Regions from separate parts of the Pelorhabdus rhamnosifermentans genome, predicted to be linked through region 3. Evidence: riboswitches for the same ligand, from Rfam matches in the RefSeq annotation. Region 3 holds a riboswitch; each other region holds the start of a gene.
What was found. A riboswitch is a leader RNA that binds a small molecule or an ion and turns the genes downstream of it on or off. The one in region 3 is predicted to bind cyclic di-GMP.

Region 1: it holds a riboswitch for cyclic di-GMP, as region 3 does, so the genes downstream of both, Ga0466249_RS04865 (methyl-accepting chemotaxis protein) here and Ga0466249_RS14240 (diguanylate cyclase) in region 3, are expected to answer to the same signal.
Region 2: it holds a riboswitch for cyclic di-GMP, as region 3 does, so the genes downstream of both, Ga0466249_RS06345 (methyl-accepting chemotaxis protein) here and Ga0466249_RS14240 (diguanylate cyclase) in region 3, are expected to answer to the same signal.

What each region holds. Positions count from the first base shown of each region.
Region 1 covers NZ_JAHGVE010000003.1:16-7,613, forward strand. The annotation lists gene Ga0466249_RS04860 (methyl-accepting chemotaxis protein) at 287-1,969, shown strand; cyclic di-GMP riboswitch class I at 2,032-2,117, shown strand; gene Ga0466249_RS04865 (methyl-accepting chemotaxis protein) at 2,245-4,278, shown strand; gene Ga0466249_RS27020 (hypothetical protein) at 4,503-4,634, opposite strand; gene Ga0466249_RS04870 (GntR family transcriptional regulator) at 4,900-5,565, shown strand; gene Ga0466249_RS04875 (LacI family DNA-binding transcriptional regulator) at 5,696-6,694, shown strand; gene Ga0466249_RS04880 (MFS transporter) at 6,740-7,598, shown strand, end outside.
Region 2 covers NZ_JAHGVE010000004.1:48,469-56,066, reverse strand. The annotation lists gene Ga0466249_RS06345 (methyl-accepting chemotaxis protein) at 1-1,892, opposite strand, end outside; cyclic di-GMP riboswitch class I at 2,000-2,089, opposite strand; gene dgoD (galactonate dehydratase) at 2,415-3,560, opposite strand; gene Ga0466249_RS06335 (PTS galactitol transporter subunit IIC) at 3,643-5,007, opposite strand; gene Ga0466249_RS06330 (PTS sugar transporter subunit IIB) at 5,022-5,300, opposite strand; gene Ga0466249_RS06325 (PTS sugar transporter subunit IIA) at 5,315-5,782, opposite strand; gene Ga0466249_RS06320 (bifunctional 4-hydroxy-2-oxoglutarate aldolase/2-dehydro-3-deoxy-phosphogluconate aldolase) at 5,785-6,414, opposite strand; gene Ga0466249_RS06315 (sigma 54-interacting transcriptional regulator) at 6,507-7,598, opposite strand, start outside.
Region 3 covers NZ_JAHGVE010000011.1:55,791-63,388, reverse strand. The annotation lists gene Ga0466249_RS14250 (ATP-binding protein) at 1-955, opposite strand, end outside; gene Ga0466249_RS14245 (hypothetical protein) at 1,115-1,321, shown strand; gene Ga0466249_RS14240 (diguanylate cyclase) at 1,395-2,942, opposite strand; cyclic di-GMP riboswitch class I at 3,069-3,152, opposite strand; gene Ga0466249_RS14235 (ABC transporter ATP-binding protein/permease) at 3,340-5,061, opposite strand; gene Ga0466249_RS14230 (biotin transporter BioY) at 5,296-5,847, shown strand; gene Ga0466249_RS14225 (thiolase family protein) at 5,844-6,998, shown strand; gene Ga0466249_RS14220 (AMP-binding protein) at 7,003-7,598, shown strand, end outside.

The sequences.
Region 1 (7,598 bases), on a different contig from region 3:
AAAAGACAGGGAGACTATTATTTCTCAATCTCCCTGTCTTTTCCGTTGTTTCTTTGTCGTTTTGTTTTCTTATCTTAATGACATTGGCTAATAGGCCAGCTTTTTTTGTATAAAGAAGCATTTATTTTGTATAAAGAAAGCATTTATTATGAAATCTTATTTTGTAAAGGACGGTGTTTTCAAGATGAGTGTCGTAAAGAAAAGCTTATTCAGTTTAAAAAGAGTGTTTGCTCAATTTCTATTGGAAAAAAAAATCTTGAAAGGGTCTTTAGCGATATCATCTCGTATCACTGTTCAGAAGAAAATTTTTACTGGTTTTATGGTAGTTATTGTGCTTGTTGCGACGATGAGTGCGTTTACCTATTACGAAGTAGGTGAATTGAATCGAAATTCGCAAGAAGTAACGAAGCAAAATCTTATGAAGATTGAACTTGTTGAAGAGCTCGCCATTGATGTGGCAAATGAAACAGTAGCCATGCGTCGTTTCAATTTTACTGGAAATCTTGCCGATGTAGCTGATTTTGAAAATCATCGTAAATACGGTGACGATAAAATTAATAAACTCGAGAATGTGTTGGCATCGAAAGAATCGCAGATGACTTTAACTGAACTCAAGACGGAAAAGAAGGCTTTTGATACGATTGCTGCGCAGTCGGTTCAAGCCAAACGGGCTAATAAACTGGATCAGGTTGCTCTTTACATGCAACAGGCTGGTATTCCTTCTGAAAATTCTATTGCGACGACAAGGCTATTGATTGGTGCTGTGAAACAACATATTGAAGAGCAAGAAGTAAATAGTACGAAAAAGGCGGACGGAGTACAATTTCTATTAGTCCTTGTGAGTTTTTTGGTCGCGGGTATTTCAGTTTTTGTCAGTATCTTTATTAGCCGTACGATATCCAGACCGGCTAATGTCATTGCTCAAGCTGCGGCAGGTATCGCGAGTGGGAATCTTAGTTTGGCAGATGTAGATGTAAAGTCATCTGATGAAATTGGGGAGTTAGGTATTTCCTTTAATCGAATGAAAGCCAGTTTGCGTGACGTGATTCGGAAAATGGCAACATCGGCAGAGCAGGTAAAACAGTCATCAGAGCAGTTAACAGCTAGTGCCGATCAGTCGGCCCAGGCTGCAAGTGATGTTGCTTGTGCCACAACCAGCGTAGCCCAAGGTTCTGAGCAGCAACTGATAGCTATACAGGATACTTCAGCGGCAGTGCAGCAGTTACTAGCCAGTATAGAGCGTATTGCGAGTCATGCCGATGATGTGGCGCTAAAATCGGAGCAAGCTGCTGAGACGGCAACAACAGGGGGAAAGGCTGTAAAACAAGCGGTAAGTCAGATGGATCGGATTGAAAACACAGTGAATACTTCAGCCCAAGTTATTGTCAAGTTGGGCGAGCAGTCAAAACAAATCGGGCAAATTGTCGATACCATAGCAGGGATTGCTAAGCAGACTAATTTGTTGGCTTTAAACGCCGCGATTGAGGCAGCAAGGGCAGGCGAACATGGACGCGGATTTGCCGTTGTTGCTGAAGAAGTAAGAAAATTAGCGGAAGAGTCTCAGCAGGCTACAAAGGAGATCGCGGAGTTAATCAGTTCTATTCAGGGTGATACATCTCAAGCTGTACAGGCTATGTCAGAAGGAACGAATGAAGTGAAAGTCGGAGCAGATGTCGTGGATGCAACAGGGAAGGCTTTTCAGTCTATGGAAATTATCGTATTGGAAGTTTCTTGCCAAATTAAGGAGATTTCCGTAGCTATTCAGGAAATGACAGGGGGCAGTCATCAAATTGCTTCTTCAGTAGAGACAATCGATGAATTGAGTAAAAAGGCGTCTGAAAAGGCACAAACAGTGTCGGCAGCTACACAGTTGCAGTCGGCTTCGCTGGAAGAAATTGCTGCATCCAGTCAAGAACTAGCTAAATTGTCGCAGAATCTTCAAGAAGTAGTGAATAAGTTCTGTTTATAGTTACTTGGTTGACTAAATGGGAAAAAAATCTTATAATAATTATTACTATCTGCTTTATAAAATTTTATAATTAGCAAAATTACTGAAAAGTAATGGCGCAAAGCCATGGGTCTAAAGATGTCATATCTATGATTGCCAGGTTGCTGTTTAATTACGGATTATTATTAGCACCTGCCACTGGCAGGTGCTAATTTTTTATGCTGGGAGGGGACTCAGAAGGTAGTAAAAGTGTGGCATGAAGTAAATGGAAAGGAACATTAGGGGTGAAATTTGTAATGAGTGGATTGAAAATGACGGGTCAAAATTGGCTGGGGAAAAGTATTCAGGTCAAAGTAATTGTTGCTTTAGTGGGCGGACTGCTACTTTCATTAAGTATTTTAGGCTTCTGCAATTTTTATAATGCAAAAAGCATCTTAGTTTCTGACGCAGAGGAAGATCTTGTGCATCGTTCTGATGCCTATGCCAGAGAAATCGGGCAGTGGATAGAGATGCGTCAGCGGGAAGTGGCTATTCTTGCAACAAATCAGAGTGTCGTTAATGGCGATCAGGCAGCTGCTCTTCGTTATTTAAATGAAGAAGTTAAGCGTAATCCTAATTATTTACGATTCTGGCTGGTTGATACAAAAGGACAGGCTATTCATACAACAGGTGATAGAACCAATATTGTGGATCGCGAGTATTTTAAACAAGTCATGTCTACTGGAAAAGTTTTTACAACAGATCCTGTAATTTCTAAAGTAGACGGCAAGATGGTCGTTTCTGTAGTGGCTCCCATCAAAAATAACAACCAGATTGTGGGTGTCTTAGGCGGTACAGTAACAGTTGATACGCTTATTTCGCGCATCAATGAAATTAAGATTGCTCAAAGCGGTTATGCTTATGTGCTTCAAGGTGATGGCTTAACGATTATTCACCCTGATAAGAGTATGGTTATGAAGCAAAATATTTTGAATGATGCCAATGCTACGAATCAGTCGAAAGAAATTACCCAAAAAATGATTCATGGGGATAAAGGAATTAGCCATGATATGGAAGCTGGTACAAGTAAGTATATGGCTTATGCACCGATTCCTGGAATGCATTGGAGTTTAGGCATTGATGTACCTGAAAAAGAAATTCTCATGAAGTTAACGCCTTTAACGATTGTTTCGTTAATCACAATAGGAATTATTCTTATTGTGACTTGTGGATTGGGTGTTGTTCTTTCGCGGCGATTTACGAAGCCTATTATTGCATTAAATCAGGCGACTGAAAAAATTGCGCAAGGAGACTTAACGGTTCAGGCTGTAGCGGGGAATCTAACGGAAGAAAATATCCAAGAAAAAGATGAATTAGATACACTGGCGATTCACTTTGATACAATGGTAGCAAAACTTCGCAGTTTGGTTCAGCAAGTTGCTACTTCCGCTGAGCAAGTGGCAGCATCATCAGAAGAACTAACGGCCAATGCGGAACAGTCGGCACTTGCTGTCAGTCAAGTTGCTGGATCTATTACAAAAGTGGCTTCAGGTGCTTCCTCTCAACTTGAGGCAGTGCATGAAACAACAGGAGTCGTGGAAAAAATGTCGGCAAGCATTCAACAAGTTGCCGCTCATTCGGGAAATGTAGCCGCGACGGCTGAAAAAACTTCCTTGGCAGCAAAAAATGGTGGAGAGGCTATCGATGATACAACGAAACAAATGGCTATTATCGAAAAATCAGTCGTGCATTCGGCACAAGTTGTGGCGGGTCTTGGGGAACGCTCCAAAGAGATTGGTCAAATTGTAGATACTATTTCGGGAATAGCCAGTCAAACAAATCTTCTTGCACTGAATGCAGCGATTGAAGCGGCGCGTGCAGGCGAACAAGGCAAAGGGTTTGCTGTTGTAGCTGAAGAGGTCCGTAAATTAGCTGAACAATCTCAAGAAGCAGCCAAACATATTGCAGTGCTTATCGGTGAAATTCAAGGAGATACGGAAAAGGCTGTACTTGTTATGGCAGACGGGACGAAAGAAGTCAAACTCGGTTCGGAAGTAGCTGGTACGGCAGGGAGGGCTTTTGGGGAAATTGCGGCGTTAATTGAAGAAGTTTCTAATCAAGTAGAAAATATTTCTGCTGCGATTCAGCAAGTGGCAGGAGGAAGTGAACAAATTGTTTCCTCTATGCAAAAAATTGATAATATTAGTAGCGCAACAGCTGAGCATACTCAAACAGTTTCTGCTGCAACAGAGGAACAGTCGGCCTCGATGCAAGAAATTGCAGCATCTAGTGAGGCATTAGCTAAAATGTCTGAAGAGCTTCGGCTGATTATTACACAATTTAACGTGTGAATTTTCTTTTTACCCATTTTAACCATCAAAAAAACAGCAGTAGTTGTCTTGACATTGACAATTACTGCTGTTTGCTATTATTTAGCTCTAATAAGAATAAAAATTCATTGGAAATAAATATTTATTCATAAATATTGATAAAAAAATCACTCCTATCGTTAAGGTGAACTTAACGGATAGAGCGACATCTTTGTCGCAAACATGTTATTTTTTTTCTTTGCTTTCTAGCATTCAGCAAGTAAGCCTAACTTAAAGTTGAGCCATTCTTGTTCGTCTAATAAAGTATCCATTTCTGCTTGAGCTTGTTCTTCGTTTTCTTGAACCTCATCATCATTCAAATAAAACATTGTATACATAAATACACACCTCCATGAATACGTTTATTTTTAAATACATTATAGCACTCCATGCAACGTTTTACTAGGTATTTATTGAAAAATAGTTAAAATTATTTTTTGTGTAAATGGAATAGACAATCAACAAGCTATATCCCTTATTTGTGTTTTTGCAGTGCACATAACATCCAAGTTCATATGAAATATATTGTTAGCGACTTGTACTCTTGTTAAACTTATAATAAACTATTAATAGTAGAAATTTTTTTAATGGAGGACCTATGTAATGACCAAAGATATAGAACTTTTCTCTGCGCCAGATACCTCTTTGCGCCAGAAGGTATTTCAATATATTAAATCGCAAATTATTAATGGCGTTTATTCAGCAGGAGATATTTTACTTGAAACGAAACTGGCCCAGGAATTGGGTGTGAGCCGTACGCCTATTCGCGAGGCGATTTGGCTATTGGAAGTAGAAGGACTAGTAGAAACGACAGCTAAAAAGGGTGCCATTATTCTCGGCATTTCTGATAAGGATGTAGCGGATATTTGTGTCATGCGGCAGCTCCTTGAAGGCTTGGCGGCACGTTGGGCTACTCCGCGGCTGACTGATTTAGAGCTTAAAGAGTTACAGAAGATAGTCGATCTTACGGAATTTTATGCGCAAAAAGATAACATAGAGGAAATAGCGGACTTAGATAACAAATTTCACCAGACAATTTATGAAGCGTCAGGCAGTAAAATGTTAAATCTTACATTAAGTAATTTTCATAAGTATATTCAAGTGGCGCGTCTTCAATCCATGCATGTTGAAAATCGTCTATCGCAAACGATTACAGAACATCTTGCTTTGCTTGAAGCATTTCGCAGTCAAGATGCTGAGGCTGCTGAAAAAGCTATGACTTATCATGTGAGTATGGTTCATCGTAATATTAGTAGCCTCTATCACTAAAAAGTAACTAAAAACAGAATTTATTGAAAAATAATTGAATCCAATTTTTGAAAATGGTATATTATATTTAGTAAAACGTTTTACTAACGGGGAGGTGGAGCTATAAAAAAAAGTAACAAAGGAGATACTTATGGCAGTTACTCTTAAGGACGTTGCAAAGGCAGCAAATGTATCGATTACGACGGCTTCGCTTATTTTGAACCAAAAGGCGGAAGCCATTCGTTTTTCTGAAGAGACGATTCAAAAAGTACGCGAAATTTCTCTCTCATTAGGTTATGTGCCCAATATGTCAGCACGAAAATTGCGTCAAAGTGGGAAGACGAGTTTAACATTCGCTGTGTTGTGGCCTATCGATACACGTGTAGGATTGATTGGACGTATTTTAACCGGAATTCATCGATTCAGTTCTTCTCTTGAGACGATTACCATCAATTTATTAGTTAAAACAATGGATGAAATGGGGATTCAGGGTGTCAAAGAGTTATATCAGCCCAATCTTTTTAATGGTGCAATTTTAGCGAATACATCGATGGCAGATGAAACATATATTCATCGTGTTTCGCCAAGTGTTCCTGTTGTGTTTTTTCATCGGACTTCGCCAATTTATCCTTATGTCAGTGCAAATAATTTTGCGGCAGCTAAACAGGTTGCAGAGCATTTTATCAAGAATAAGCATCAAAAAATTGCTATTTTGGCATCATCTGTTTCATCGCAAGCCTTAGATGAACGACTTGCGGGTTTAACTGAAGCTCTTATAGGCAGAGAATATATGATTAGATATTGTGATTTTACGGAAACTAGCGGATATCATGCTGTAGTGAAGCTGATTGAGAGCGGCAATGCGCCTACCGGACTCATCTGTCTATGCGATCAAACTGCCATGGGATCTCTTTCGGCCTTGCATGATTATGGTATTCAAGTTCCTAATCAATGCGAGGTTTTTGGCTTTGATAATCAAGTTTATTCAAATTTTACCATTCCTAAATTATCGACAGTCAATTTACCTGTAGAAGAAATGTCATTTTATGCTATGCAATTATTAGTTCAACGAACACTTGATCCGAATTATTCTGAAAAACAGAAGAACTTTGATCTCGATATTATTTATAGAGAGTCCACAAGGCCGTAATCAGAGAGTATGGGAACAAAAATTCCAAGGAGTTGATTTATATTAATGAAAAATAATTCTAAAGTAATATCTACAGCACCTAAAACTAACAAAAGATGGTGGTTTGTTAGTTTGATATTGCTTGGAGCTGTTGTAAATTATCTGGACAGGTCGAATCTTAGTGTAGCTAATCCCTTAATTGCTAAAGAGTATGGGTTAAATCCCTTGCAAATGGGATTGTTAATGTCGGCATTTCTTTGGCCTTATGCTTTAGCTAATTTGCCAGCCGGTTGGCTTGTTGATAAATTTGGACCCAAAAAAATGTTTGGCTGGGCCTGTGGATTATGGTCAGCTATTACCATTGCCACAGCCTTCAGTACGAGCTATTCTTTTTTCTATTCACTGAGAATGTTGTTAGGTATTTCAGAGTCGCCCTTCTTCCCTGCTGGGGTTAAGGCGATAGACAAATGGTTTACCAAAGAAGATCGTGGGACGCCGATAGCTGTAATTAATACAGGTTCGCAAATATCTAACGGTATTGCGCCGCCACTACTCACGGCTTTGATGCTGGCCTATTCATGGAAGGTTATGTTTATTATTATTGGTGTCGCTGGGCTGATTGTTTTGGCTTTATGGCTGATATCCTATCATGATCCGGAAACGAGCAGTGACGTTGTTGTAAAAGCTGAGTCAGATATACAGAATAGTCAAGTGACAGGAGATGAAGCGAAAGTTGGTTGGGTTGACTTATTTAAGTATAAGTCAACTTGGTATATGATTATTGGCAACTTTGGTTTAATTTACACCATGTGGGTTTATTTAACGTGGTTACCCGGTTATTTAGTAACGGGCCGTGGGCTGAGTATTTTAAAAACAGGCTGGATTGCTTCGATACCATTTTTAGTGGGGATCATTGGTGTTCCAC
Region 2 (7,598 bases), on a different contig from region 3:
TGACTAGCCTTACTTATTTGGTCTGCCGACGCAACTTGTTCTTGGGTAGCGGCTGAAACCTGAAGGGTCTGGTTGGCGTTGTTTTTGCTCATACTATCAATATCCCTGATCGCGGTCACAACTCTTTGACTATTCATTGACATATTTTCTATAGCGGCGGAAATATCCTTGATTTGTTCAGACACTTGATTGGTCATTGTAATAATTTCATTAAACGTCTGTCCAGCTTCGCTTACTATATCGGTTCCCAGTTTCACCTCGGTACAACCTTTGTTCATAGCTGCAACTGCTTTATCGGTATCTGTCTGTATTTCACCAATTAAGAGAGCAATTTGTTTAGTCGCATTCTCCGATTGTTCGGCCAGTTTGCGTACTTCCTCGGCCACCACCGCGAAGCCGCGTCCCTGTTCCCCTGCACGCGCCGCTTCTATCGCCGCATTCAAGGCCAGCAAATTAGTTTGACTGGCGATGCCAGAGATGGTATCGATAATTTGACCAATTGCGGTGGACCTTTCTCCCAGATTCGCAACGACTGCCGCCGAATCTATGACACTCGTTTCAATGCTGCGCATTTGAGCAACAGCATTGTTTATCGATTCTCCGCCATTTGTCGCCAACTTGGCAGTCCCTTCCGATACTGAAGCAACGGTTGTAGAATCTGAAACAATTTGTTGAATATCGGAAACAATCTGAGTCACGAGATCTGTGGCAGCATTGGCAAAACTCACTTGTTTTTCAGCGCCTGCTGTAATCGCCTCAATTGCACTTGTCACTTGTTCGGCTGTAGCCGCCGATTGCTGTGCGCTCGCTGTCAGTTCTTCGGAAGCTGCCGAAACTACTTCAGTGGAAACGATGACGTTCCTAAGCAGTTCTTGAAGTCCGCCAACCATTGCGTCAAAATTTTGCGCTAGCTTGCCGATTTCATCTTTCCCTTGGTTATTTATATTTATATTTAAATTACCGCTTTTTAGGCTTTCTGTCGCAGTTACCAATTGAGTAATAGGCTTGGTCATCCGATTGGCAACGACAATACTGATTAAAATGACCATTAACATCGTAACAGCTAAAACCATTAAATTGGTCAACAGCATCCTATTACTGACGGCATTATACTCCTCATAGTTTTTTTCCATACAGATAATCCAACGCGTTTGAGGATCATAAACATAACTTACTAATTTGCGAACACCGTTTTCCCCAGCGATCTCTTCTGATCCGCTTTTTCCGCTAATCGCCTTTTGGACAAAGGGAATGCTGCTCATATCTTTGACTTCTGTTGAACCATCGCCATCAGGGTAAACGATGACTTTGCCATCTTGATCCAGTATGTATGCTGTAACCCCGTTTACTGACCATTTTTTAACAACCTCTTTAAAAGCCTCCAGGTTAATCGTCGCTTGTAACACCCCAACAACTTTTCCGTTATCCGATCGTACAGGAGAAGCCAGTATTACGATAGGCTTTCCTGTTGTCATGCTTATCATCGATTTAGAAGCAACCTCGTCTGTACCGCTCATGGCTTCTTTATAAAATTCCCGTTGAGATACTTTGCCCAATTTAATGTCATCGCCTCTTACAACTTGGTTGCCTTTATCGTTAGAAAGAGCCATACCAATATCGGTATATATTGTTTGAACGTCAGCGATTAGTTGCTTAGAAGCCGGAAGATCGAAATTCTTGACGGCAGTAGTGTGGGAAATCGCTTTGACAATCTCCATGCGTTTATTGACATACGATTGTACCTCCGTTCTAAAAACGTCAACTTTTCCGGAATTTATCGCCAGATAATCTGCCTCTAGCGGTTTAGAAACTAGTGAATGGGAAATAAAAGTGGAGATAAGTAAGGGAATACTACTCACGAGCATAAGTAATATAATAATATTTTTTTTCATTGATTTATTGCCCCCTTTAGAAGTTCTAAGAAGTGTGATGTTAGATTTATTAGCTGGAAATGAAACAATAAAAACCCGAACAAAAGCCCGAGTTTAATACCTTGTACAAGGGCAGCCTGGCAATCATAGATTGATAATTAATCCTTAGACCCATAGCTTTGCGCCCTTACTTTTCAGTAAGTTTGCTAAATATTTTTTTCACTTACCAGAAACAACAAGTGATATCCGCCAAAGATTATCAAAACACTTCTCTTAGAGAGTAGCGTAAATCTACATACCCAGTCAATAAACATTAGCAAGTCTTAACAATTAGGCAGTCTAATTTAACAAAACGGTCGTGAAGCGCGAATATAGACTATCCTTATCAATTACTTCCGTTTTTTCCATAATCAGTGATACGGTCATCTCGACTAAATTTTAAGCAAAATTTTTGGAACCACATGCATAGCAAAAAGAAGGAATACTCACACATAAATGCATGAGCATCCCTTCTCACATTAAATATACTTGATTTCATGTATATTACCATTCGGCTTGTGTTCCATCATAATTCTTCCATTTAGGATTTTTCCAAACAAGTCCTTCCTCCGAAACCTTTTTTACCAACTCTTCATCAATTTCGAGTCCTAATCCTGGTTTATCTGGTAAATTAACAAAGCCATTTTGATATTGAAATATCTCTTTATTTTTTACAAAATCCAATAAATCAAACCCTTTATTATAATGTATTCCTAAGCTTTGTTCCTGAATAAAAACATTTGGTGAACATGCATCAATCTGTAACGTAGCAGCTAAAGCAATCGGACCATATGGAGCATGGGGAGCTGCTGCCATATCAAAGCTTTCTGCTGTTGCAATGATTTTTCGCGTCTCTAAAATACCACCAGCCAAAGCTACATCAGGTTGAATAATATCGATAACCCCTTGCTTAAATATATTTTTATATTGCCAACGAGTACAAAGCCTTTCACCTGTAGCCAAGGGCGTAGAAGTATGTTTAGCAACTTCCTCAAAAGCCTCTTCATTCTCTGGTAAAACAACTTCTTCTAGAAACATCAGCTTATACGAATCTAAGGCTTTTGCTAATACCTTTGCCATTGGCTTATGGACTCTTCCATGAAAATCTACGCCTATACCAAAGTCCTCACCAAGTGCATCCCGAATAGATGCTACACGATCTACCACAGCTTGGATTTTTGCATAAGAATCAATATAATGCAGTTCCTCAGTTGCGTTCATTTTTACAGCATCAAAGCCTCTATTTTTTCTATCCAATGCTTCTTTTACAACATCGTCTGGGCGGTCGCCACCGATCCATGAGTATACTTTTATTCTGTCTCTCGCTCGTCCACCTAGCAACTCATAGATAGGCATATTGCAGAACTTGCCTTTGATATCCCAAAGTGCCATCTCAATACCAGATACAACAGTAGTATTGATCGGCCCACCTCTAAAAAACGTCTTATACAATTCCTGCCATAAGCTTTCAATAGCAAAAGGATTTTTTCCAATAAGATATTGTCCCATTTCTTCAGCACCAGCCACAACTGTTTCTGTCTTGGTGCCAGATATCATTTCACCCCAACCTTCTACTCCTTCATCCGTCGAAATTTTTATAAAAATCCATCTCGGTTTGACGCGATAAATCTTAATTTCTTTAATTTTCATAGCAAATCTCTCCATTTCATTAACAAAGAATTTATCAACAATGACAGGAAAACATGATAACGCATTCCATCATTATCCATACTTATTCTTCCTGTGCAATGGTAGCATTACCCGTTGGTTTGGCCTTGAATTTTTCAATATATAGCCATATGGCAATAATAGCGACAATTAACACTGGAAGACTAATCCACAAATTACTGATAAAAGCAGTGTAAACTAAATAACTAACCGTCAAACTGGTGGCTGCAAAAGATGATATTCCACCACTGGCTGCCAAATCAATACCAACCGATGTAGCTAAACTAGTAAGGACTGGCGACGTAGCTGTTCCTGCCAATAATATGGCACTCGTACAAACCAAACCGATTAATATACTCCTAAATAGATTTCCATTACACAAAGCCACGACCAAAGCAACTCTAAACGGAATAACGGCTAAGTCAGCAAATGGTAATACTCTGTTGCCCGGAATAACGGCTGCCATAAGAATTGTCAAAGGAATAACAATAAGCGCTGCAGTAATAACAGTTGGATTACCGACAACAATCGCCGCATCCAATCCAATTAAAAACTTTCTTCCCTTAAATTTTTCTTTCGTTAATTTTTGAGCAGCTGCAGATATCGGCATCAGACCTTCCATAAATAACGCAGTCATCTTAGGAATTAAAACCATAACAGCTGCCATATTTACTCCCAGAGAAAATATACCTGTTAATGGATATTTTGCCAAAGCACCAATACCACAACCTAAAATCAGGCCCATAAAAATGGGTTCACCAAAGAATCCTAAATATTTTTGCGCATCTTTTGCTGAAAAATCTATTTTATTTATTCCGGGGATATGATCGATCAATTTATTTAATGGTACCGCTATAATAATCGAGGATAATGCCGACATGGTTGGTAAAGATACCCCTGGTATCTCAAAATATTTCTCTACCACCGGCGCTGTCCAATCTGCTAGTTTAAAGGATATGACAGCCATTACTAACGCTGCCCCTAAGCCAAGAAAAACATTATCCGTTACAAAATAAACCATAATACCCACAATAGCCATATGATGGTAATTCCATATATCAACATCTAAGGTATCAGTCAGTTTGAAAAAAAGCAAAATAATATTTGTAATCAAAATTCCAAAAATCAATAATGGGATAATGGGTGAAGACCATGTAACTGCCGCTATAGCGCCCCAGCCAACATCTAGAATATCTAAATGAATGCCAAAATTCTCAACCATAGCTTTTGCCGCCGGTCCCAAATTATCAGACAATAAATTGATGACCAATTTGATTCCGGCAAAACCGATAGCAATCGTTAATCCTGATCTAAAAGCTTTTATTAATTTCACCCGAAAAATAAGCCCGATAATCGTTATAATTATTGGTAGAAGAACAATCGGCCCTGCTTTTAGCAGTGTATTAAAAACAGCATATACAATATCCATTTTTCACAGCCCCTCTATTTAATCGCATTGATAATTTTTTCTATAGTTTCTTCTTCACCAATGCCCGTAAGCAAAGCAATGGCTCCAATGACTGGAATGTTAACATTACCGCCAGCAAATTTTCCTGTAGTAACAAGCAAATCATAATCTTCTGCTTTAGATTCAACCTCTAATAATTTACATTGCGATACTGAGACAGATAACCTTTTTTCTTCACAAGCTTCACGAATTTTCTGTGCAACTACCGTTGAAGTTGCAATTCCATTTCCGCATGCTACCAATACTTTTTTCATTTGTATCTACTCCTTCAATTTAAATAATATAATATCGTTGCATGGATATTATCCAGACTATTACTTTTAAGCAATTTTTCCAATTCGTCTTGTTTTTGGATCAATTGAATAATCTTTTGCAACATTTCAATTTGTCCGTGTGGTTGATTTAAGGCAATCATTATCACTATACTGACTTCTATATCCTTGTCCGGATCATCCATAGATTTAAAGATCACCGGCGTATCTAAAATTCCTACAGCCAAAGCGCTTTTTTTTACATAAATACAATCAGTATGTGGAACAGCTACATTAATTCCACCCGTCAATAATCCCGTCGGATATGTTTTCTCTCGGTTTAAAATTCCTTTTTCATAATCATTTTTTACATAACCGGCATTCAAAAGTTTACCTGCCAGAAAACTTAGAATATCTTCTCTGGTTTTTCCGTTACTTTCAATTTTAAAAATCATTTTCTTATCTATATTCAATGGTTCTTCCATATTTAAGCACCCTCAATTTTTTCTTCAAAGTTCTTCAACGAATTTTTTAAAGAATCTTTATTACTATTTACGATATCTTCGGTTTGAAAAATACCTGATGCTATCCCAACATATTTTGCTCCCGCCAAAAAATACTCTCGTACATTTTGTATATTAATTCCTCCGACAGCCATCAATGGTAACTCCCCAAAAGGAGCCCTTATATCTTTAAAAAACTTACTGCCAACGATATCTGCCGGAAATACCTTGACAATATCCGCACCATCTTTAATGCTTTGATAAATCTCGGTAGGTGAATATGCACCTGGTACACTAATAACCTGATGTTCTCTACAAAATTCCAGCATTTTTTTAGAAAACATATTCGGCGCTAAAACAAAGTCTACTCCAATATTAACTACATCCTTTAAATCTGCTTCATTTAAAACAGTTCCTGCACCAACAGAAATCTCTTGACCATATTTCTGAACAATCTTTTTAATAATAGTTTTGGAATCACCTCGATTCAAAGTAATTTCTACGGCATTAATTTTACTGTTTTTCATGACTTCAACAACGGCTTCGACTTGCTGATAATTATAACCTCTCAAAATAACTATCACTTTTGAAAAGTCCGTCAACCTTTGTTTCATATCCCTCTATGCTCCTTAAATAAAAAGTAGGTATAAACCACAATAAGGTTTATACCTACTTTTTATTGCAATTACCATGCCAACCAATTTGGCTAAAATTGTTTTTCAAACAAAATTTCTTTGATTCTTTCCATAGATGTCGCCTTTTTCAATTCCTTTAATGCTTTTTCATTTGATATAATGTCATAAAATTCACTTATATATTTTTGATCCCTATCTTGAAATGCAAACAAAAACACTAAATCTGCCATAAAGTCATTTTCCCATGCAATAGGTTTCACTAAAGTAGCCATTGCCATGGCAGTTTTAGTAACATACGCTGAATCTCCATGCGGTATTCCTATACCCCCTTTTAAATAAGTTGCTCCAATACTTTCCCGTTTGTATACACTCAACACAAATTGATCGCTTACAGCACCAAAGTCTACTAATAATTGCGATAATTTGTCAATGACCTGTGTTTTATTCGATGAAACTAAATTGCAAAGAATCAACTTATCATCCATTATTTTATACAAAACTGCTTTATTTTCATGATCCGTGTATAGTATTTTATGAATTCGCCTAATCCCTGCACTCCTGAAAACCTCATCTGTTGATAAAAAGGGGATATTTTTGACCTGCGGATTAATGCTTCCTACAATGGCTATAATATGATAGCTGCGCTGAATTTCATAAATATTTTGCTTCAGCTTCGTTTCATTTAACGCAGCAATTGTAAATAAACGTACTTCATCTTCTATATGCATAAACTTTTTTTTAACATAAGCCGCTAGACTACAAGCGGTCCCCTCTCCTGTCATACAAATAAATAAGATTGCCTTTTTTTGCGCCAACTCACCTATATCCATGTTTTTCGATAAATATTTATCTTCATAGATTGCGGATACAATATTATCCAGCGTAATATCCATCAAAGCCGCTCTTCGAACAGCCTCCAATACCATCGCTGTATCCACGCGATCTATACTGATTGTCTTAATCCCTGTTCTCTTTGTAATAATTTCTCCAAAGGATACTAGAGATCCCATATCAACCAACAACAAGCAACCTTTTCCTTCATCTATTTTTTCTACAAGTTCGATTGTCTCTTTTAATACAGCCTCGGGTGTTTCGTTAAAATCTACATCTATACTCGTTGCATAATTCATATTAAGAAATTTATTAGCCACTTCCACCATAGC
Region 3 (7,598 bases):
AAAGCGCACGATCCTGTTCAAGGAGTACTGTCACTTCATGAATCCGTTCCTGCAGTTTATGATCTGTATCGCCATAAAGTTGGGCATTATTGACAGCAATGGCAGCCTGATTAGCGAAAGTTTCCAGTACTCTTTTATCCATAATGGTCATCCTGTGCACCGATTGAAAGCCAACGACAAGTACGCCAATAGTACGCTCTTGTATGGACAATTTTATAGCAATGATGGTCTGTAAATTTTCTTTCCGCAACGTTTTCCGTAACGAATCATCCACATCGTCTTGATGAATAATAATAACGCCGGAACTGGAACTTATACTCATAACAATAGCAAGCGGTGAATTTACTGCTTGCCAGCCTTGGGCAATTTGAACAGAATAAACATCCTGCAGATCATTCAATAAAATACTGCCACAATCAGCCTTAAACAAAGCCAGCGCATGAGTCACGATAAAGCTCAGCACATCATTGAGCTTGAGCGACGAAGTAAGCTGTGCCGTAATTTCATTAATGATCCGCAATTGTTCAAATTGTTTTAACACTGTCTCTTCATACAGAATAAAAAACGCATCAGATAAAAATACCCGCGCCTTATCAAGTAATGTGTCCAGTTCGCGACGATATCGATTTAAACTAACCAAATCATGCTGTAAATAAATAGACATGGCATCTTTAATGGACTTTTCATAAAGATCGAAAAAATTCATGATTTCCGACAAGACAACGCCTCGTTCAATATAGACCTTACAAAGAGAGCTTAAATAAACCTTTAAAGAAGTAAAAGTATTCAATTTTACTGTTTCTACAACAGCTTCCGTAATGCTTACTGTTTCTTCCACGAGCTGTCTTAAAATTAACGGATTGCCTTCTTGGCTATCTTGTTGATCTAATTCACGAATAATACCTGATTTTACAACGTCTTGAATTGCTTCAAGAATATCCACCAAATATGACATAAATCCGACCTCGCCATCTATTCAATGGTAAAATATGGTTGACCTTATTTTATCTATTTATTATTATAGAACTAGAAAGATTTTTTTTCCATGAAATATTCAGAATCATCGTTTCATTTCAATACTTTTTTGTTTATTAGTGATGAATAAGAAGGGATCGTGATAGAAATGGTCTATGGATTACCCATCACAATCATATCGGCGCTGTTAATTTTCACCATCATCATCCTTGACTTAATTGGGAAATCAAAAAAAGACGCTCGTTTTTATCATAAAGGAACGATCATCGGCACCATCGGCGTTGTATTAGCCATTGTTTATACCCTCTTATCCAGTGCCTACCAACTCTATTTAATGTACGAATAAAAAATAACCAAGGCTCACCAATATTGATGAGCCTTGGTTACGAAAAATGTTAATAAACGAATGAGCTGATTTTTTAAGTCTGAACTTGAAAATGTTTTTCAGTCAACATATCAATAAACGTTTCCACTAATTCCGGATCAAACTGCCGCCCTTCCTGACGCTTCAACTCCGTTAATCCCTCAGCCTGTGAAAGCTTCCTGCGATAAACCCGCTTCACTGTCATGGCTGAATAGGTATCAGCAATAGCCAAAATACGTCCGGCCAATGGAATATCCTGTTGAGACCGCCCGTAGGGATAGCCCAAACCGTCATAGCGCTCATGATGAGTAATAACGGCTTGACGAACCACTTCACTGACATCAAATGACAAAAGAATATTCATCCCATATTCAACATGCCGCTTAATTAAATCGTACTCTTTTTCCGTTAATTTACCTGGTTTGCGCAATATTTCATTGGGAATAGCGATTTTTCCCACATCATGCAGCCATCCTGCCAAAAAGACTTCCGCCACTTGTTTCTTATTAAGGCCCCAACATTTAGCAAGTGATGCACCATAGCAAGCAACATGTAACGAATGGACATAAGTATACATATCCTTTTGGGCAAGTACATGAACGAGATCATAAAAAGACGCATCAAGAATTTCATTTCCATTATAAATAGCTACCCCAATCCCCTGAGACGTTTTATTGCAATAAATGTCTTTTTCCGCCACATTAATCAGTTCTTGAATATCAACAACTGTCCCTTTATCTTGTATGGCTACGCCATAGGAAAAGGCCAAATGCACTGAATCCAGATCAGAATCTGTAATGTATTCTCGTTTATTTAACTTATCAATCAATCCATCAACAGATAAAGTAGTAGCATCATCTTGCTTGATCATGACAATGAAATCATCGCCACCCAGACGTGCAACAACCGCCTCGTGACACACTGCGTCTCGCAAATATCCGGCAAATTGAATCAATACTTTATTCCCAATAAAATAGCCATATGTATCATTGATATTTTTAAAATTATCGATATTCATAATCATGACAATCAGCTTATTGCCATGATCAAGTAAGTCTTGGCCGATTTTGACAGCATAAGTAAAGGTATATAACCCCGTAAGTGGATCAGTAAGATTGGCCTGATAAAATCGTTCCCGTTCTATAGACAATTGACGAAAAAAATACACACCGCCGCTCACAAGTGAGGTAATAAGAAAAGTCGTAAATATTTTCCCCCCTACAAGCAATGAAATCGTGCCACCATTATAACTGATGAAATAATATGCAAGTGTGAGCACAGCCAGCACGGGTGTAATGGGATCAGGAAGCACCGGTGCGTAAAAAAATCCAGCATTAATAATAAAAGGAGTCAGGCTATCAGCGTCAACACTTTTATCAAAAACAATTTTAGCCAACAAACAATGATGAAGAAACAGTGCAGCAGCCACAAAGGCGTAAGAAATTGAATTCTTTCTATTCTTATAACCAAAGAATAATAGCACAAACAATAATATTGCACTCAGTTTATAAATACCAGGTGACACTACAGCAAACAACGCCCCAATAAAAATACCAAGAACAATGACATAAACACAATAAATTCTCGTGCCGTTTCTAAACATACATTATAGATACCTTCCTCAACTGGGTCGCCAAGGGAGTACAATTATCGTCATAATCCATACAGTAAAATGGGATGTAAAAAAAATAGCCCCTAATAGGCGGGTGCTAAATGTATTTATTACGAAATAAGCAACTTGGCAATCATAGACTCCGTCTTTAGACCCATAGTTTTGCGTCCCTACTTTTCAGTAAGTTTGCCAATATAAAATTTTAGAAATTGTAACATTCCTTTTACATAATATTACTTATGCCAAATTTAGTCAAGTTTTTTCCGTTATCGACAATACCCTATATAGAAAATTCGACTCACCTTTCACTAATAAGCACATAGCAAAAATAACACTCAAGGTCATAGCAACAATTACCAGCCTATAGAAACTCTTCTAAAGACTACTCTTATTCCAGCATTCTTATACACCACCCCCCTCTCCCATCTAAGACTAAACAATTTTTATGATAATGAAAAATTGTTTTCCGATGTCCTACACTCACAATTGAAGTATGAGGCAAAAATTCAGATATTCTTTCATATACAGTCTTTTCAGTAGCTTCATCTAATGCCGACGTAGCTTCATCTAAAAAAAGCCACTCTGGTTTTAATAATAGTATGCGAGCAAATGCAATTCGTTGCTGTTCACCCAGTGAAAGAATCTGTCCCCAATCACAGATTTCATCTAATTTATCAGCAAAATGTGCTAACCTACAGTCTTTTAAAGCATCTATAAGCTCTCGATCCTCGAATTGCCGATTGCTGCCAGAATAAAGTAAGATTTTGCGCAATTTATCAATAGGCATATAAGGTTTTTGGGGAACAAACATGATTCTTCCTTCATAAGGTATGTCGATACGTCCTGTTGCAAAAGGCCACAGACCAGCAAAAGTCCGTAATAATGTACTTTTGCCACACCCTGATGGTCCCGTAATGATCATTCTTTCACCTGAGGTTATGTGAAAGTTTAACCCGCTAACTAAGTTGTGACCGTCAGGTTGAGAAATACTGACATCCCTAATAGAAAATTTTCCTTTATGCTTGTTATACATCTGCCTTTCTTGAGCCATCTTTTCCATTTGCGCAGTGTCGATATATAGTAGAAAGCTATTCAACCGATTAATAACAGCCCGCCACTGTGCCAACCGGGTAAAACTATCGATAATAAATGAAAAGCCCGTTTGAACATGATTATAGGCATCAATAATCTGAAACATTTGCCCTAAATGAATCTGTCCGCGAAAATATCGAGGCGATGCCATAGCAATAGCGAAAATTACCGAAATATGTGAATAACCCGTCGTCAGCCACATCAATTGTTTTCGTATTGCGATGATTTTTGTAAAATTATCAAAAATATATTTAAAACGTTGCAAACAATTTTCTTTTTCTTGATATTCACCATCGTACAAAGCAATACTTTCTGCGTTCTCTCGAATCCGCATCAAACTAAATCGAAAATCCGCCTCATAACGTTGCTGATCATAATCCAATCTGACAAGGGGACGACCCAATCTAAAGGTACAATAAGTACCTATAATGGCATAAGCCAATGCTGTCCATACGAGATAACCATAAATAGTAAAGTTGAAGGTACCGAATGATAATGAAACAACACTGGATAGATTCCATAATATAACCAGAAAAGAACAAATCGTAATCATATCGTTGAATAAATCCAAGGTGAGCCTGAGAGTAATCGATACAAATAAATCAACATCTTCGCTAATGCGCTGATCAGGATTATCCGCAAAATTCGAACTTGTTAACTGAAGCTGATAATAAGTCTTATTCTGCAACCATTGAGATAAGTAACGATCAGTCAGCCAACGACGCCAATGAATATGAAGAAGCATGCGAAAATAAATCTGGTATCCTTTCACGACAATGAGCAACAATACCCATAATCCATACCTGACGATGGCATCACTAAACCCCCCCTGATTAACATTCTGTATAACAAGATAAAAATTTCCCTGCCATAAATTAAGTTCAACCGTTATATAAACCAATACCATGTTAAGCCCGATAGCACTTAATAATAGTAACCATGCTGATCCTCTTTCATTAGAGAACCAATATGTACTGGCCATTTTCCAACCCTTTCGCAGCACCACACCACGTCTCATCCGATTCACCTCCTTATTCTATATTTTGCCCCTCCAATATCCATGACAAAACAAAGTCCTACAAACCAGATAAAGCTTGTAGGACTTTGATGATAATTTTATTGCAACTTTAGTTAACTATAAAATACAAATAAGTTGACAATCGTTTTGCATTGATTTATACTTTTTTCAGTTAAACCTTATTCATTGTAGACAAAACTATTCAAAGTTTTACAGGATGTTTGGAGGAGCATTATGCCAACAAAAAACAAATTAATTGATTTCATTTATGCTGCTATTTTTGCTGCCGCAACAGCAGCAATGGGATTTATTATCATTCCGCTGCCTTTCAGTCCTGTCCCCATTACAGGTCAAAATTTAGCCATTATGCTAGCAGCAAGTATTTTAACGATGCGACAAGCTGCGCTCAGTGTTATGACCTTTCTACTGTTGGGAGCCATTGGCTTACCGGTCTTTACAGGTGGAACAGGCGGGATTGGCGTCCTGTTCGGACCCCGCGGCGGATATCTCATCGGTTTTTTAATCGGCGCTATTGTGACTGCCAAATTAAAAGGAACAAATAATAATACAGGTCGTCTCGCTATGGCCAATTTAATCGGTGGAATTTTCGTTGTTTATATACTCGGTGTAGCCTGGTTAAATTTCGTAACAGCCATGGGTTTACAAAGATCACTGATGGTGGGAGCACTCCCCTTTATCCCCGGCGATTTACTTAAAGTTGGTATCGCAACAATCATTGGTACGGCCATAAATAAACGTCTACAGAATGCTTCGGTGCAATCATGAATCAGGCCTATTTAATTGGCGGCATGAGGACACCGATCGGAAAAACAGGCGGCTTCTTAAAAAACTTTCTTCCTGAACAATTAGCTGCCACCGTACTAAATGAAGTCATACACCGCTACGAAATCTCACCAAAAATTATTGATCAAGTCATCCTTGGCAACGTCGTGGGCCCTGGCGGCAATATTGCCAGAGTCTCTGTACTTGAAGCTGGCTGGCCCTATGCTATTCCCGCTCTCACAATTGACGGACAATGTGGCTCAGGACTCAGTGCCATCAACCTGGCTGTAAACCAAATCCGATCGGGTACTGCCGAGCTTGTTATTGCAGGAGGAGTCGAAAGTACTAGTATGGCGCCTCGACGACAGTTTAATTCCAATGATCCCCGTTTTCAAGGAGAAGCTGTTTATTATGAACGAGCTCCCTTTTCTACCCCTTTAATCGGCGATCCAGATATAGGAGAAGCGGCGGAAGCCCTGGCCGAAAAACTGGCTATTTCCAGACACGACATGGATTTATTGGCCCTTGAAAGTCATCAACGAGCGGTACAAACGCAAGAACAGGGTTTGCTAAAAGATATAATAATACCACTCACGGCAACAAACAAAATCATCAAGTCTGATGAATGCATCCGAAACCACATGAGCTTGAAATTACTGGAAAGAATGAAACCTGTTTTTAAGGAAAGCGGCAAAATCACTGCCGGCAATACTTGTCTAAAACATGATGGTGCTGCGGTCCTCATGTTTGCCTCTCACGCAGCCATAAAAAAATATCACTTAACACCGCAAGCGCAGATTACAGCTATAGCTGACTGCGGCTGTGATCCTAATTTATTTCCCTTGGGGCCGGTATATGCCATTCGAAAATTATTAAAGAAAGTGGACCTGCCTCTGACAGCCGTGGACGCCCTCGAAATCAATGAGGCCTTTGCCGTGAAAATACTGGCCTGTTGTCAAGAACTCGGCTTTAGTCTGAATAAGACCAACAGGCTTGGAGGAGCCTTAGCCTACGGTCATCCTTACGGAGCTTCTGGAGCCATCATCCTCCTCCATCTCCTCAAGGCATTGCAACAAGCAAAGGGACATTTCGGCATTGCCGCTATTGGTGCTGTTGGCGGCATGGGAACAGCAACGCTGATTGAAAGGGTCTGAAAACATGTTAATTCATAGCAACATCACTCATTTTGGAAAAAGTCAGGCCCAGAAGCTGTGTCTGATTCATGGCACTACCCGGCTAACATACCAAGAACTCATACAAAAGGTGAATCTTCTCGCTCAACGCTTAGCAACAAAAATACAAAAAGGCGATAAAGTCCTGGTGAAACAAATAAACCCTGTCTCGCAGTTACTATATTTCTTAAGTACCGTAAAAGCCGGTGGCTGTTGCATCTTTGTAGACGCCTCAACATCGCAAGAGGTGTGTACAAGCCTCATGGAAGAACAAAAAATTGTTCTTGCTATCGACGAAAATTTTCAATTGTCAAAAAACAAAACAGCAACACTCCCTGATATTTATCCTGAAGACATCTTCTTGGGAGCCTTAAGTTCCGGCAGTACAGGCACACCAAGGCTGATCTGGCGAAGCCATCAAAGCTGGACAAACGCTTTCCCTAGTCAAAGTATAGTCTTCCATATCAGCCCTAAAGATACGATCTATTTGGCAGGATCATTGGCGTACACAGCTAATCTAAATGCTTGCCTTCATCTCCTTGCTGAAGGTGGTACCGTCGTAATGGCCAGCAATCACCTGCC